Regions from separate parts of the Streptomyces sp. NPDC058964 genome, predicted to be linked through region 4. Evidence: riboswitches for the same ligand, from Rfam matches in the RefSeq annotation. Region 4 holds a riboswitch; each other region holds the start of a gene.

Region 1 (4,017 bases), on a different contig from region 4:
GTCGGCCGCGTTGCGGAAGTCGAAGATCGTGTGCAGGTCCAGGGACGCGAGGAACTCCGCGTCCTTCTCGGTCGCGTGTGCGAGGTGGCCGCTGCGGAACAGCACCCCGTAGCGCACCCGCCGGCCGTCCGCCGTGGGCAGTCCGCCCACGTCACGGAAGTTGCGCACACCGGACAGCTCCGGCTCGGTCGACGGGACCTGCTGTGTCACGGGGGCTCCTTGCGGTCGGGCGACGCCGACGCGGCTCGTCGACGGGCGTGCTGTCGACGATACGACATGGGTTTCCTCAGGCAATGAGTTGTCCACAGGCATTGCCCCGGACCCCTCGGGCCCATGATGATGTTGGAGCTTGAGCGGATCTGTTGGCACTTGTGAGGGCCTCATGGTGGACATCGCCGAAAACGGTCGTACGTGGCTCCTGTCCGGACCGACCAGCAGCTACGCGCTGCACCTCACCGAGGCGGACGAACTGCTCCACCTCCACTGGGGACCGGGGATCGAGCTCGCCGACGCCGAGGCGCTCGCCGTGCGCCCGCTGCCCGACTACTGGCCGTTCGAGTCCCCGCTCGACGGCCGCGAGGAGTACCCGGTCGAGGGCGGCCCCCGCTTCGTCCGTCCCGCCCTGTCCGTGCGCACCGAGGAGCGGCGCGGCACCGAGTGGACCTTCGAGGCGTACGAGACCGAGGGCGACGAGCTGCGGCTGCGGTTCCGGGACGCCGGGCTGGCCGTCACGCTGCACTACCGCATGCGCGGCGACGTGGTCGAGCGCTGGGTCACCGTCGGCAACCAGGGGCACGCGCGCGTGGAGCTGCTCCGCGCCGACCCGGCCACCTGGACCCTGCCCGACCGGGCGGGCTGGCGGCTGTCCCAGCTGCACGGCCGCTGGGCCGCCGAGTCCCGGCTGGCGGTCTCCCCCCTCACGTACGGGGAGAAGGTCATCGGCAGCCGCCGCGGCCACACCGGTCACCAGCACCTGCCCTGGGTCGCGCTCGACACGGACGCCACCGAGGAGCGCGGGGAGGTGTACGGCTGCGCGCTCGGCTGGTCGGGATCGTGGCGGATCGCGGTCGCCCAGCTCCCGGACGCGCGCGTGCAGATCACCGGTGGCGCCGGCTACGACGACTCCGGCCTGCTGATGCTGGGCGAGGGGGAGTCGTATACGAGCCCGGTCTTCGCGGGCCTGTGGAGCGACGGCGGCTTCGGCGGCGCGAGCCGCGCCTGGCACGCCTACCAGCGGGCGTACGTCATACCGGACGCGGACCGGGACCGGCCTATACGCGCCTGCTCCGGGGCGGCCACGACCTTCGACATCTCCGAGGAGCAGCAGGCGACGCTCGCCCGCCGGGCGGCGTCGATCGGCGTCGAACTGTTCGTGGTCGACGACGGCTGGTTCGGCACCCGCACCAGCGACCGGGCGGGACTCGGCGACTGGACGCCGAACCCCGACCGCTTCCCGAACGGCCTCAAGCCCCTTGCCGACCATGTGCACGCCCTCGGCATGCAGTTCGGCATCTGGGTCGAGCCCGAGATGGTCAACCCGGACAGCGAGCTGTACCGCGCGCACCCCGACTGGGCGCAGTATCAAATCGGTAGGAAAAGGACAGAACTCCGCAATCAGCTTGTCCTCAACCTGGCCCGCGAGGACGTCCGGGAGTACCTCTGGGAGCAGCTCCACGGCCTGCTCTCCAGTGCCCCCGTCGACTACGTGAAGTGGGACTTCAACCGCTGCTTCACCGACGCGGGCTGGCCCGGGGACGCGTATCCGCAGCGGCTCTGGGTCGACCATGTGCGCGCCCTGTACGCCCTGCTGGACCGGCTGCGTGCCGCGCACCCGGGCGTCGCGTTCGAGTCCTGCTCGGGCGGCGGCGGACGGATCGACCTCGGTGTGACGAGCCGCACGGACCAGGTGTGGACCTCCGACAACACCGATCCGCTCGACCGGCTCGCCATCCAGCACGGCTTCAGTCAGATCCACCCGGCACGGATCATGGCCGCCTGGGTCACCGACAGCCCGAACACGCAGCTCAATGGCAGGGTCAGCTCGCTGCGCTTCCGTTTCGTCAGCGCCATGGCGGGGGTCCTCGGTGTCGGCGGCGACCTCGCGGAGTGGACGGAGGAGGAGCTCGCCGAGGCCCGTGAGTGGGTGGAGCTCTACAAGGGCATCCGCCCGGTCGTGCAGCACGGCGAGCTGTACCGGCTGCGGCCTCCGGACGGCGGGCTGAGCGCGGTCCAGTACGTGCGCGGTGGCGAGGCGGTCGTCCTCGCCTGGCTGCAGGCCCAGCGCTACGGCGAGCCCGTCCCCGCGCTGCGGCTGCGCGGTCTCGACCCGACAGCCTCATATGAATGCCGCGAAACGGGCGAAATCCACCGGGGTGCCGTCCTCCTGCACCACGGCCTGCGCACCGGTCTGCGCGGCGACCTCGACGCGTCGGTCTTCCGGTTCCGTCGCGTCTGAGGGTGCTGTCCGAATTAACCCTTTACGTCAAACTTGCGGGGAAATGGCGAGGCCTGGGATGTGATGCGTGAGGAGCGTCATACCCGTGACCGTCCGTCGTGCGTCATGTTCACGTAATTCGCGCCCCTTTCCCGGGAATTGGCCGGGAAAATCGAAAGGGAATGCACGGAGGGTGACCGGGATTTCCCGTAACGGATCATGTGAAACACGGACACACGGAACCTTCTGCTTGTCCCCCCGCATCCCGCTCGCTTACGTTCGCCACCAATCCGGACGGAACGCCGAATCCTGCCGCCGCCCGGAGCCCGCTCACACTCACCCGTGCAAGGCAGGAAGCGGGGGACCCATCAGGTACCAATGCCTGTTCCGGTCTCCGGGACGGCTCGGGGTGAAGCCGCGCTCCGTGCGCGGCCGGGCAGCTCCAGCCCGAACCCGACAGCTCACCTCGCAGGCGCCGGAGAGGAATTCGCCATGCCCGCGAAGGGAAAGCACCGCCGTCCCAAGCCCCGTCGCCTCACCCGCAGGATCGCCGTCGCCGGTACCGGTGGTGCCGCGCTGGCCCTGCCGCTGATCGGGACCGCCGGTGCCCATGCCGCCACCCCGCAGTCCGGTACCGAAAAGGCCGTCCAGTCGCTGCCGACGGTCGCCACGAAGCCGCTGCCGACGGTCGCCACGAAGCCTCTGAGGGCGAAGGTGAATTCGGGTGCCCGTTCGTACACGGTGAGGTCCGGCGACTACCTTTCGAAGATCGCCGACGAGCAGAACGTGCGCGGCGGCTGGCAGCGGATCTACCGGGACAACCGTGAGGCCGTCGGTGACAACCCGTCGCTGATCCACCCCGGTCTGAAGCTCGCCCTCGGCGGGAAGGCCGCGACGGGCGCCGCCCCCTCGTCCGCGACCCCCTCGCGGTCGTCGTCCTCCGAGCGGTCCTCCTCCGCTCCCACCGCCTCCTCCGTGAAGCCGTCGGCCGTGTCGAACACCGAGTCGGCTTCCCGTGCCGCGTCCGGTTCCGACGCCGCGTCCGCCTCGAACGCGTGGCCCCAGGACGCCCAGGCCGCGGTCGCCTCGACCGGCTACAACCTCCCGGTGTCGGGCGCCACCATCGGCACCCACTACCACGTGGCGGGCAGCATGTGGTCCAGCGGCTACCACACCGGCGTCGACTTCGTCGTCCCGACCGGCACCCCGGTCAAGGCCGTGGGTGCGGGCACGGTCGTCTCCGCGGGCTGGGGCGGGGCGTACGGCAACCAGGTCGTCCTGCGCCTCAACGACGGCTACTACGCGCAGTACGGCCACCTGTCCCGGCTCTCCGTCTCGGCCGGCCAGACCGTGACCCCGGGCCAGCAGCTCGGCCTCTCGGGTGCGACCGGCAACGTGACCGGTCCGCACCTGCACTTCGAGATCCGCACCACGCCGAACTACGGCTCGGACGTGGACCCGGTCGCCTACCTCCGCTCCCACGGCGTGCCCGTCGCCTGACGGTACTCGCCCCCAAGCCGCCGAAGGCCGGACCTCCGATCCCCCGGGTCCGGCCTTCGGTGTGTCCGTCCCGCCCGTGGCGA
Region 2 (4,017 bases), on a different contig from region 4:
GTTGTCGGTGGCGTCCAGGTCGAACATCGCCTGGTCGATCAGGCGCTGCTCGGTGGCGTCGTAGCCGACCAGCTCCGGGCCGATCTGCTCGATCACGGCGAGGACGGCCTTCTCGACGCCCTTGCCCAGGTAGCGGTTCGGGTCACCGTCGCGGAGCTCGATGGCCTCGAAGGCACCGGTGGAGGCGCCGGACGGAACGGCGGCACGACCCGTGCTGCCGTCGTCGAGGCCGACCTCGACCTCGACCGTGGGGTTGCCTCGGGAGTCCAGGATTTCCCGGGCTACGACGACGTCGATGGACGGCACGAGCATCTCCTTCTTGGGATGTGACGCTGGAAGTGCGGGCTGGTGTGCCTTGCGACTAGAGCCTAACCGTCCCCGGGGCATCGGCCACCGACCGACCGTCCCGTGGACAAGGGAACCGTACACATTGTTTCCGGTCGGAACAAAGGGTGGGACGAAAACGGGTGGAGTACCGCCGGGGAAGCCGGCGTCGGGAAGCCGGCGGCCGGAAAAGAGAAACCCCGCCCCGGTGCGTACGGGGGAATACGCACCGGGACGGGAGACCGTGGGGACGGGGGCGACCCTCACGTGTCCCGCACTGCGGGGGACGTGGGGACGGGGGCGACCCTCACGTGTCCCGCACTGCGGGGGACACGGATGTGAGCAGGCTGTGGCTCTGCCGCCTGCCGCGCATCACTTCAGGTGCAGCTGCTGACCCGGGTAGATGAGGTCCGCGTCCTGGACGACGTCCTTGTTCAGGTGGAACAGCTTCTGCCAGCCGCCCTTGACCTTGTGCTTCGCGGCGATCGTGCTGAGGGTGTCACCCTTGACGACCTTGTACTCGCCGTCGCCCTTCTTGACCTTCTTGCCGGTCGGGGTGGTGACGGTCTTGCTCGCGGCCGGACGCCCGGCGGAGCGTGAGGCGGCCTGCTTCTCGGTCGAGCGGGTGGTGGTGCTCGCGGAGGAACCGCCGCCCGACGAGGAGCCGGCGGAGGCACCGGTGTAGGCGGCACCGGACAGGCCCGTGCCGCAGACCGGCCAGGCACCCTTGCCCTGCGCGGCGAGGACCTTCTCGGCTATCTCGATCTGCTGCGCCTTGGTGGCCTTGTCGGCGGTGGCCGCGTACTTCGTGCCGCCGTACGCGGCCCAGGTGGAGGCGGAGAACTGCAGGCCGCCGTAGTAACCGTTGCCGGTGTTGATCGACCAGTTGCCGCCGGACTCGCACTTGGCGACGGCGTCCCACTCGGCGGCGGTGGCGGCGGAGGCGGTGCCGGAGGCCATCAGCGGGGCGGCGATGGCGGCGCCGGCGACTCCGGCGAGCGCGAGGGCGCGGGCGCGGGTGGCCCTGGAGGGACGACGGTGCTTGCCCTTGGCGGAAAACAGCATGGATGGATCCCCTCACCGACGCCTGCGAGGTGAGCTGTCGGGTTCGGGCCGGTTGAGTTGCCCGGCCACACCTCCGCTGGGAGGCGTGGCTCCACCCCTAGCCGCCCCGGCTCAACTGTCCGGCGCGGCACTTACCTTGGGTCCCCCGCTCCTGCCTGCGGCGCTTGACGCGACGACTGTTCCCGTGCGGCCGCTGGCAGGATTCGGCGTTGCGACAGCCGGGGCTCGTGGTGACGAGCGGTCATGACCGTAGACACGCGATCCGGGGAATTTCAAAGACGATCAGGGCTTCTGAGACTCATCCCACACTTTCACCAAACCGGACATTGAGCATGAAAGTGGGACTCAACTCCCGCTACTTTTCGCCCGTTTCGGTATCGACATTCAGGGTCTGACCGGGGGTGATGTCATTCGGGTCGGGGCCGATGTCGGCCTTGTTGGCGGCGTAGAGCGCGCGCCATCCGCCGTCGAGGTCAAGGGAGTCGGCGATGGACGCGAGGGTGTCACCGACGCGAACCGTGTAGTCCTGTGCGGCGTGACGGCCCACAGAGGCGGCACCCTGTCCGTTTGTGTCGCTTTCGTCCGCACTCGTACCACGATGCCGACCGCCACCGAGCTCGCCGGTGTCGACCAGACTCCAAGAGCCGCCGTTTTGTGCAGAGTTGTCCGCATCACCCGAATTGGCCGATTCCGTGGGTGAGGCACCCTCCCTCCGCGAGTCGCCAGATCCGGAGGATTCCGACTTGTCCGACTTGGCGGAGCCGGAGGAGTTCGAGGGCTTCGAGGATCCGCGCTTGTCGTCGGCGTCCTTGGACCTGGACTTGGACTTATGGGAGTCGTTCGACGGGGAGTCCGACGTCGAGGACGAGTCGGACAAGCCGGGCCAGTCCGAGGAATCCGATGAACCGGAGGAATCGGATGAGCCGGCGGAGTCGGGCGACCCGGACTCCCCGACGCCGGTGTCGACGTCGACCGACCCGGAGTTCGAGGTGAGTCCGGAGAGCAGCGCACAGGTGGCCCAGGGCGCGGTACCCCGGTCGTCGAGGATCTTCTCGGCGACGGCTATCTGCTGCGAGCGGCTCGCCTGGTCCGGGGTGGAGGCGAAGTCGGGGCCGCCGTACTTGTCCCAGTCGTCCTGGGAGATCTGCAGACCGCCGTAGAACCCGTTGCCGGTGTCGGCGCTCCAGGAGCCGCCGCTCTCGCACTCGGCCACCTTGTCCCAGGTGGTTCCGTCGGCCGCGTTCGCGGCGGTGGCACCGAGCAGCGGGATGGCGATGGCGGAGCCGGTCACTCCGGCCGCGACGAGGAGGGCCGGAGCCTGACGGGGGCGACGGTGACGACCGTTCCCGGAGAGCATGCGGAAGCCTTTCGTGCGACAGCGGTGACCAGCGCGGTACATGGAGTCCGACGTACCGCGTTGACGAGTGAACGTATCGGCTGACGATCACTTGTCACAAGTTAATGCCGCACAGATCACGTGAAGATCACAGACTTGACCGCTTGTCATCTTCTCATCACGGGAAGGCCCTTCGAGTGGTATGCGGAAGGTTCGCGGAACATGCCACTCCGGTCGATTACCGGACGGGTGTGAACTCCACGGGCAAGGTGCGCAGTCCACGCATGATGAGCCCGCCACGCCACCGCAAATCGGCCGGATCCACCGCGAGTCGGAGGTCGGGGAGCCGGGTGAGGAGGGTGGCGATCGCGGTCTGTCCCTCCAGCCGGGCGAGCGGGGCGCCGAGGCAGTAGTGGATGCCGTGGCCGTATCCGAGGTGTTGGTTGTCACGCCGTCCGAGGTCGAGGACGTCCGGGTCGGCGAACCGCTCCGGGTCCCGGTCGGCGGCCGCGAGGACGACGAGGACCGGGTCGCCGGGCGCGATGTCCTGTCCGCCGATGGTGAGCGGCTCGGTGGCGAACCGCCAGGTGGCCAGCTCGACCGGGCCGTCGTAACGCAGGAGTTCCTCCACGCCGGTCTCCAGGAGGCCCTTTTCGTCACGGGCGAGGGAGGCCTGGAGGCGGTGGCGCTGTTCGGGGTGGGTGAGGAGGGCGTAGGTGCCATTGCCGATGAGGTTGACGGTCGTCTCGAACCCGGCGAACAGCAGGATGAAGGCCATGGCGGCGGCCTCGTTCTCGGTGAGGTGCTCGCCGTGGTCGGAGGCGCGGATGAGTCCGGAGATGAGGTCCTCGCCGGGAGCGGGACCGGCGGGCAGGGCCTCCCGCTTCTTGTGGATGAGCTCGGCGAGATAGCCCCGCATCTTCTTGACCGACCGCGCGACCCCGCCCCTCGGTCCTCCCCCGTGGCGGATCATCATCCCGGCCCAGTCCCGGAAGTCGTCCTGGTCCTCGCGGGGAACGCCGAGCATGTCGCAGATGGCGTAGATGGGGAGCGGGAAGGCGAACTCGTGGATGAGGTCCGCGGACCCCTCGCCCGCGAACCGGTCGATCAGCCCGTCGGTCAGCTCCTGCACGCGGGAGCCGAACTCGGCGACCCGGCGGGGCGTGAACGCCTTGCTGACCAGCCGGCGCAGCCGGGTGTGGTCCGGGGGGTCGATGTTGAGCAGGTGCGTCATCAGCTCGGCCTTGCGCTCACCGGGGATGCCGGTCTTGCCCTTGGCGTGCGCGGGCTCG
Region 3 (4,017 bases), on a different contig from region 4:
TCCGAGCCGCCCAAATACGGTCTGCCGTCGCAGAGTTCACCGCTTCGAGCGACAGATATATGCATATCTTGGTGGATCGCCACCCGTGACCGGCGCGGTAATGGCAGTCTGGCGACGAAGCACCAGTCCGGGACCGTACTCGAACCATCCGCACCGTGTCGGGCTCCGGTCCCGTGGGAAAGGGACGACGTCGCCATGGCAGACCATCTGGAAGCATCCGTCACTCTGCCGAGCGATCCCGTCTCGGTCTCCGCGGCCCGTTCCTACGTACTGGCCACGCTGGCGGAATGGGGCCTGCCACCGGGCACCGAAACGGCCGACACGATCCGCCTCATCATCTCCGAACTCGCCACCAATGCCGTACAGCACACCTTCGGGCAGTCACCCACCTTTACGGTGCACATCGTGCTCGACCGTGACGAACACCTGCGCATCGGGGTCACCGACAGCCATCCGCGCTTCCCGAAGAGGCTTCCGGCGGCCGTCCAGCAGGACAACGGCCGGGGCATGGTCATCATCCGCTGGCTCACCGCCGAGTGCGGCGGCAAGCTACGGGTCCGGCCCACTCGCGAAGGCGGCAAGACCGTCTCCATCGAACTGCCGTGGACGGTACCCGCCCAGCCGGTCACCGCGGCGGGACAGCAGGAGCCATAGCACTCAGACCCCCTGCGACGACTGGTGCGCACGTCCGAACGCGCCCCGCAGCAGCGCCCGGAAGGCCTCCGCGGCAGGCGTCACCCCGTCGGCCCGGTACGCGACCGAGATCGTACGCCGCAACTCGCCCCCTTCCAGCGGGCGTACCCCGACCGTGGTCACCGCCGTCCGCGCCACCATCTCCGGTACGACCGCCACGCCGAGCCCGGCACTCACCAGCGCGCACACCACGGCATAGCCGGGGGTCGGCACCAGCAGCGCCGGAGCGGCCCCGGCCGCCACGAGAAGGGCCTCCACCTCACGCCGGGCCACATGGTGCGGCGCCATGCTGATCAGCGGCTGCCCCGCGAGCGCGGCCAGCGGCAGCCGGGAGGACGCGCTGCTCAGCTCATGACCCGGAGAGGTCACCAGCACCAGCTCCTCGACCAGAACCGGCTCCAGACGGACCGAGGACGGCACGGGGAGGGACTCGGCCGGGTGGTACGTGTGGGTGAGGGCCAGATCCACCTCCCCGGCCGCCACCGCCGCCACGCCCGCCGGAGGGTCGTAGTCCGCGACCGACAGCTCCACGTGCGGGTGCGCCCGGCGGAACGCGCTGAGCGCCGGCGGAAGCAGATGCACGCCGGCGGTGGGAAAGGTCCCCAGCCGCAGGGAGCCGCCCGACACCCCGGCCAGCCGCGCCAGCTCGTGCCGGGCCAGCTCCAGCTCGTCGAGGACCCGGCGTGCCCGCGCCACCAGCAGCTCGCCGGCGTCCGTCAGCCGTGCGCCGCGGTGGTGGCGCACCAGCAGCGCCGTGCCCGCCTCCCGTTCCAGTTTGGCCAGCTGCTGGGAGAGCGCGGGAGGCGTGTAGCCGAGACGCTCGGCGGCACGGGTGATCGATCCCGCCTCCGCTACGGCGACGAGGGCGGCGAGTCGTGTGGGGTCGTACATGACGGATGCCAGCCTAAACGACTGCTTAAGGCTGACCCCGCAGATTCGAAATACCTGCTGAAGGCCTCGGCCGGGCAGGCTGGGCGCCATGGACGGACAGCTCATCGCCTTCACCGCGATCGCGGCCGGACTGGTCGCCGTGCCGGGTGCCGACTTCACGGTCGTCGTACGCAACGCGCTGGTCTCCCGCCGGGCGGGCGCGGTCTGCGGGCTCGGCATCGCGGGCGGGCTCCTGGTGCACACCACACTGGCGGCCGCCGGCGTCGCCGCCGTGCTGGTGGCCGTTCCGGCGCTGTTCCGCGCCCTGCAACTGCTGGGCGGCGCCTACGTCCTCCACCTCGGCGTCCGGACCCTGCGGACACCGCGACGGCCCGCGGGGGCGTCCGAGGCGGATCCGGCGACGCAGGCGCACCCCCTGCGGCAGGGATTCGTCACCAACGTCCTCAACCCCAAGGCCTCGCTGACCTTCCTCAGCCTGCTGCCGCAGTTCGTGCCGCCGGGCGGCGCGGCGCTGCCCAGGACGCTGCTGCTCGCGCTCATCGTGTGCGCGCTGGCGCTGACCTGGTTCCAGATGGTGGCCCTGCTGGTCGACCGGCTCGGCCGGTGGCTGCGCCGGCCGCGGGCCGCCAGGGCGCTGCACACGGGCACCGGCGTGGCGCTCACGGCGCTCGGGGCGGCCCTGTCGCTGGAAGCGTTCCTGGCGCTCCTGTGACCCCGGATCAGTCCGGGCCGGGACCCGAGGGGGTGACGGAGCGGCAGGAGCCGCCACCCCCTCGGCGGGTCAGCTGACCCGGCCGTACCAGACGCTCCTCGTCCAGATCCTCTCCAGCTTCACCACGTCACCGGTCTTCGGGGCGTGCCAGATCTTCCCCTTACCGGCATAGATGCCGACGTGGTAGACGCTGGAGCCGGAGTGGAAGAACACCAGGTCTCCGGCCTTGCGGCTGCGCGCGGAGATGTGGTGCGTCTTGTTGTACTGCTGGGCGGCCGTGCGCGGCAGGGTCTTGCCCGCCTTCTTGTACGAGTACAGCGTGAGCCCGGAGCAGTCGAACCTCCGTGGCCCGGTGGCGCCCCACTTGTAGGGCGAGCCCTTCTTGGAGGCCGCGACCTGGAGTGCCTTCGTCGCCATCGTCGCGGCCGAGGCGTCGGCCGCGACGCCCGGAACCACGATCGAGCCGCCCACGGCGGCGATGGTGAGGGCCGAGGCCGTACCGGCCCGGGCCATGAGCGACGGGACACGATTGAGCGCAGTCATGCGCAACCCTTCGTCAGCCGCCTGTGAAGGATGACCTGTCGGATTCGGGCTGGCGAAGTAGCCCGGCCGCGTTGCCGCGGCTTCACCCCAAGGGCTGCTCGGAACGAACAAACAGACGAACGAACGTCCGTTCCGGCGACCCGTCTTGCTCGGGTCCTCCACTCCTGCCGATCCACTCCTGTCGACCGGTCATCCGGGCGGCGGCAGGACTCGGCGTCCGCCCGGACCGCCCCGCCGCTGTGGCGGGGGCTTGTCGTCAGACAGGGATCTTCACTCACAGGTGTCCGAAATACCCAATGGAATCGGGGGTTTGTGGCGTTACTCACCACTCACCCGTTCGGGTGGACATTGCTGTGTTCGAGTCATGGTCGAGGGGTCGAAGGACCCCCGGACCAGCACCGAAGCACCTCACCGTCCCTTTCGGACAGGCGTGTTGCGCAACGCCGACGGTCTCACGAATGGACGCTCGACTACGCCGAACGGGGGTACGCCATTTGGGCCGTTTCGAGTCGGCGGCGGACAGGCGTCCGTCAACCCCCGCCACCGGGCGGGACGGTGACCCGGGCGGTGCGCCGCTCGCCGTCCAGCACCCGCATCGCCCGCGCGAGAGTAGCCGCGTGCAGCTCCGTCTCGCCCCTCTGGTGCATGAGGGCCAGCGCGTCGCGCAGTTCGGCCGCGGTACGCACCAGCGCCTGGGCGGCCCGCAGTCCGCGGTACGTGTCCCCGTGCTGTGCCGGGTTGATCCGGCCCAGCAGATCGACCGCGTCGAGATAACGGTCGATCAGTTCGCCCTCGGCCCGGGTCAGCGCGGGCAGCGGCGGCAGCTCCGGAGGCAGCATCGGCGGCTCACCTCGCGCCCGGCGCGGTACGGGACGCCTTGCGGCTGGGGATGATCCCGTCCACCAGCCCGTACTCCAGTGCTCCCCGCGCGTCCAGGATCAGATCCCGTTCCAGATCCTCGCGGACCTGCCGTGGCCTGCGCCCCGTATGCCGAACGAGCATTCCTTCCAGCAGGGCGCGGATCCGCTCCAACTCCTCGGCCTGGATGACGAGGTCGCTCGGCCGGCCCTCGGTCGGCTCGGGCAGAGCCGGCTGCCGGATCACCATGCGGGCGCCGGGCAGCGCGAACCTCTTGCCGGGCGTACCGGCCGCGAGCAGGACGGCGGCGGACGAGCCTG
Region 4 (4,017 bases):
CACGCGTCCTCGCCCATGAGCGCGTCCGCCACCGAGCCGAAGATGTCCTCCAGCTGCCGTACCTGCTCGGGGCTGAGGCGATCGAAGAGGGAGGCGCGTACGGTCGCCACGTGACCCGGTGCCGCACGCTCCAGAACGGCCGTCCCCTCGTCGGTCAGCACGGCGATGCTGCCCCGCTTGTCGGACGGGCACCCCTCGCGCCGTACCAGGCCGTCCTTCTCCAGCCGGGTCACGGCGTAGGTCAGCCGGCTCCGGGTGATCTTCGACTTCTCCGCCAGGTCGGTCATGCGAAGCCGCCGTTCCGGCGCCTCGGAGAGGTTGGCCAGGATGGAGTAGTACAGGTGCGGCATTCCGGTGTCCTGCTGGAGCTGCCGGTCGATCGCGTCCTCCAGGAGCAGGCTGCCGGCCATGTACGCGCGCCAGGCGCGCTGCTCCTCGGGGGTGAGCCAGCGGGTCGTCATACCGCCAGTGTAAGTTTGTTTCAAACTTGAACCAAGCCCCGCCCGTCCAGTATCCGTCCCCGCCCGTCGACCTCAGTCAAGGAGAGCGCGTCGATGCCGTACCCGTACGTCCTCTTGTCCGCCGCCGTCTCCCTCGACGGCTACCTGGACGACACCGGCCCCGAGCGGCTCCTCCTCTCCGGCCCCGCCGACTTCGACCGGGTCGACGAGGTACGGGCCTCGGTCGACGCGATCCTGGTCGGCGCCGGCACGATCCGAGCCGACAACCCGCGGCTTCTGGTCAACTCGCCCGTCCGGCGGGCCGCCCGGGTCGCCGCGGGCAGGCCCGAGTACCCCCTCAAGGTCACCGTCAGCGGCTCCGGCGACCTGGACCCGGACGCGAGGTTCTGGCACACGGGCGGCGAGAAGGTGGTCTACACGACCGAGAAGGGCGCCGAGCGGGCACGGGCGCTCGGTCTCGCCGCCGACGTCGTCCCGCTGGGCGCCGACCTCGACTGGCGGGCGCTGCTCGCACACCTGTACGAGGAGCGCGGGGTGCGCCGCCTGATGGTCGAGGGCGGCGGCACCGTCCACACCCAGCTGCTCCGGCAGGGCCTCGCCGACGAGCTCCAGCTGGTCCTCGCACCGCTCCTGGTGGGCGATCCGCGGGCGCCCCGGCTGTTCGGCCCCGGGGGCTTCCAGGGCGGGCGGCTCCGGCTCGTGGAGACGCGCCGCATCGAGGACGTCGTCCTGATGAGATACGAGCCGACGGCACCCGGCACCGGCACGTCGGTCACCGCGGCGGACCGGCACTGGATGCGGACCGCGTGCGAGCTGGCGGCGCTGTGCCCGCCCTCGGAGACGGCGTTCAGCGTGGGAGCCGTCGTGGTGGCCGCGGACGGGACCGAGCTGGCCCGCGGCCACTCGCGCGAGGGCGACGACCCGGTCGTGCACGCCGAGGAGGCGGCGCTGGCCAAGATCGACCCTGCCGACCCGAGGCTGGCCGCCGCGACCGTGTACTCCAGCCTGGAGCCCTGCGCCCGCCGGGCCTCGCGGCCCGCCCCCTGCGCGCGGCTGATCCTGGACGCGGGGGTGCGGCGGGTGGTCACGGCCTGGCGGGAGCCGGACACGTTCGTGGCGGGCGCCGACGGCAGCGGGCTGCTGGCCGGCCATGGCGTCGACGTCGTCGTACTGCCCGAGTTCGAGGGCCCGGCCAAGGCGCCGAACCGCCATCTCGTGGCCGGCGGATAAACCCGTGCGCGGGCACCCCTGAACATGGCGTATGCTTGAGACACAACGACGCGGGGTGGAGCAGCTCGGTAGCTCGCTGGGCTCATAACCCAGAGGTCGCAGGTTCAAATCCTGTCCCCGCTACTCAAGGCTCAGGGCCGGAGTCCAGTGAATGGACTCCGGCCCTGAGTGTTTTCCCCGGTCTGCTCATTTCCCCGGCCTGCGCACTGTCACGACGGGTGATCGGACGGGAGCCCTCCGCATAACGTCTGAGTCACCATCAAAAAGGGTGAGACTCCTGTACCGCGGCCAACTCGCCCGGTTTTCGCCGGTCATGGCAATTAAGTTCCGGCTGGAAATCGCTAATGATCAAGCCGAACGGCTTGGAATCTAACCTTCGGGTCTATTAACGTTCGATAACGCAGCGCGGTCGTCCCAGCCGTCACAAGAGGCGGCTCCGTGCGCACGCGCCGAATCCCGCGAGGGAACCGGGGAACCACCACCTTGGGGTGAATCACGCGGATGCCGCCGTGGCGACACGGCTCGTACACGCGCGTAGGAGACCTTCCCGCTCCGAACCCGTCAGCTAACCCGGTAGGCGGCGGAAGGAAAGGAGCACGCCCGCGTGGCGTCCAACCGGCCTGCCCCAGAAGCCCCGTTCGTGCCGAGTCAGCGCACCGAGACCTTCGGCTACGGCAGCTATCGCGCCGACGAGGGCCCCTGGGAGGAGTGGAATCCCACCGAGGAGTCCATCAGCCCGGTACGCGGCCGGCACCGCGTCTCCAAGCAGCGCGGCGGTGGACTCGCCCGCAGCTCCACGGTCCTGGGCGTCGGCGTCATAGCCGCCGTCGGCGCGGGCGGCATGGCCAGCGCCAACACCGGCAAGGCGCCGGTGTCCATCTCCGTGCCCGACCTGCCCTCCGTGGGCTCCCTGCTCGGCGAGAGCCACTCGGACGCGCCGAAGGGCTCCGCGACCGCCCTCAGCAGCGTCGGCGTGACCTCCACGGACAGCGCCCAGGGCGCCGGTGACGCCGGTGAGGCGCTGCGCAACCGCATCATGGCCCAGGCCGAGAAGCAGCAGAGCCAGGTCGACACCAAGGCCGCCGCCGCTGCCGTGGCCGCCGCCGACAAGCAGGTCGCCGACGCGGCCGCCAAGGCGGAGAAGGAGGCCGCCGCCAAGGCCGCCGACGCCAAGGCGAAGGCCGACGCCGAGGCCAAGAAGCAGGCCGAGGCCGAGCGGCTGGCCAAGCTGGCCAAGCAGTACACGCTGCCGACCTCCTCGTACACCATCACCTCGACCTTCGGTGAGGCCGGCGCCATGTGGTCCTCCGGCTACCACACCGGCCTCGACTTCGCCGCGCCCACGGGCACACTGATCAAGGCCATCCACAGCGGCACGATCACCCAGGCGGGCTGGGCCGGCTCCTACGGCTACCGCACGGTCCTCACCCTCGACGACGGCACCGAGCTGTGGTTCTGCCACCAGTCCTCGATCAACGTCTCGGTCGGGCAGAAGGTCAGCACGGGCGAGGTCATCGGCCGCGTGGGCGCCACGGGCAACGTCACCGGACCGCACCTCCACCTGGAGGTCCACCCGGGCGGCCAGGCCACCGGCATCGACCCGATGACGTGGCTGCACGGCAAGGGCCTCAACCCCTGACGGCACGCGGCCCAGGGCCCCTGGTGCACCTCTTCGATTTCCGGCAGTCCTGACGACACCCCCCCGACGTCAGGGCTGCCGGTCAGGTGTTCACGGGGTCTTCGCGGGCGTTTCCGGAATCCTCCACTCCGGTGTGTCCGCTCTCATAGAGCATGACTTCCCTTCGCGAACTCGGCTCCTCCGACCGAGGAGGAACCGGCGAGGCTCACCGACGCGTCGGCCCAGCCCTGCCTGCCTGCCTGCCTGCCGGGGCGGTGCGGGTCGCGGTCCGGGTTCCGGCCGCTCCGGAGCCTAGGACCGGTACGGGTTGTACGCGGGATACGGCTGCGGCCGGCCGTACCCGGCCTGAACCCCGTACGCCGGGCCATGGGCCCCGTAGACCGGCCAGGGCGCCTGCGCGGGCACCCGTACCGGTGCCGAGGCGCGCGCCGCGTACTCCATCGCGGGACGCGCGACGTGCCTCCGCTTCCACAGCTCCGCCAGCAACTCCCGCTCGCGCAGGGCGAAGTCGGCCCCCGCGCGCCCGCGCAGCCCCCGGCGCCGCAGGAAGGCCAGCGACGTCGCGTACGTCTCGTACCGCGCCACCTCGCGTGCCGCCGCCTTGCCCAGGTGGTGGCCGGCGTACTCCCGGGCCAGCTGCCGCGCCCGCATCGAGCTCAGCACGAACGGCTCGGTGAGCCCCAGCCA

What was found. A riboswitch is a leader RNA that binds a small molecule or an ion and turns the genes downstream of it on or off. The one in region 4 is predicted to bind cyclic di-AMP.
Region 1: linked by a shared signal. The riboswitch ahead of ACFW2E_RS22040 (peptidoglycan DD-metalloendopeptidase family protein) and the one ahead of ACFW2E_RS18675 (M23 family metallopeptidase) in region 4 are both predicted to bind cyclic di-AMP.
Region 2: linked by a shared signal. The riboswitch ahead of ACFW2E_RS29800 (transglycosylase family protein) and the one ahead of ACFW2E_RS18675 (M23 family metallopeptidase) in region 4 are both predicted to bind cyclic di-AMP.
Region 3: linked by a shared signal. The riboswitch ahead of ACFW2E_RS05600 (C40 family peptidase) and the one ahead of ACFW2E_RS18675 (M23 family metallopeptidase) in region 4 are both predicted to bind cyclic di-AMP.

What each region holds. Positions count from the first base shown of each region.
Region 1 covers NZ_JBHYKH010000176.1:7,403-11,419, reverse strand. Annotated here, with positions in the region: gene ACFW2E_RS22050 (tyrosine-protein phosphatase) at 1-210, opposite strand, end outside; gene ACFW2E_RS22045 (alpha-galactosidase) at 383-2,455, shown strand; cyclic di-AMP (ydaO/yuaA leader) riboswitch at 2,762-2,922, shown strand; gene ACFW2E_RS22040 (peptidoglycan DD-metalloendopeptidase family protein) at 2,927-3,934, shown strand.
Region 2 covers NZ_JBHYKH010000297.1:5,224-9,240, forward strand. Annotated here, with positions in the region: gene eno (phosphopyruvate hydratase) at 1-312, opposite strand, end outside; gene ACFW2E_RS29800 (transglycosylase family protein) at 697-1,389, opposite strand; cyclic di-AMP (ydaO/yuaA leader) riboswitch at 1,394-1,562, opposite strand; gene ACFW2E_RS29805 (transglycosylase family protein) at 1,745-2,746, opposite strand; gene ACFW2E_RS29810 (cytochrome P450) at 2,964-4,017, opposite strand, start outside.
Region 3 covers NZ_JBHYKH010000026.1:9,485-13,501, forward strand. Annotated here, with positions in the region: gene ACFW2E_RS05585 (ATP-binding protein) at 196-654, shown strand; gene ACFW2E_RS05590 (LysR family transcriptional regulator) at 658-1,584, opposite strand; gene ACFW2E_RS05595 (LysE family translocator) at 1,673-2,296, shown strand; gene ACFW2E_RS05600 (C40 family peptidase) at 2,366-2,839, opposite strand; cyclic di-AMP (ydaO/yuaA leader) riboswitch at 2,843-3,065, opposite strand; gene ACFW2E_RS05605 (hypothetical protein) at 3,370-3,678, opposite strand; gene ACFW2E_RS05610 (ATP-dependent Clp protease proteolytic subunit) at 3,686-4,017, opposite strand, start outside.
Region 4 covers NZ_JBHYKH010000135.1:2,102-6,118, forward strand. Annotated here, with positions in the region: gene ACFW2E_RS18660 (MarR family winged helix-turn-helix transcriptional regulator) at 1-461, opposite strand, end outside; gene ACFW2E_RS18665 (dihydrofolate reductase family protein) at 555-1,691, shown strand; tRNA gene ACFW2E_RS18670 (tRNA-Met) at 1,741-1,814, shown strand; cyclic di-AMP (ydaO/yuaA leader) riboswitch at 2,129-2,288, shown strand; gene ACFW2E_RS18675 (M23 family metallopeptidase) at 2,296-3,330, shown strand; gene ACFW2E_RS18680 (PrsW family intramembrane metalloprotease) at 3,622-4,017, opposite strand, start outside.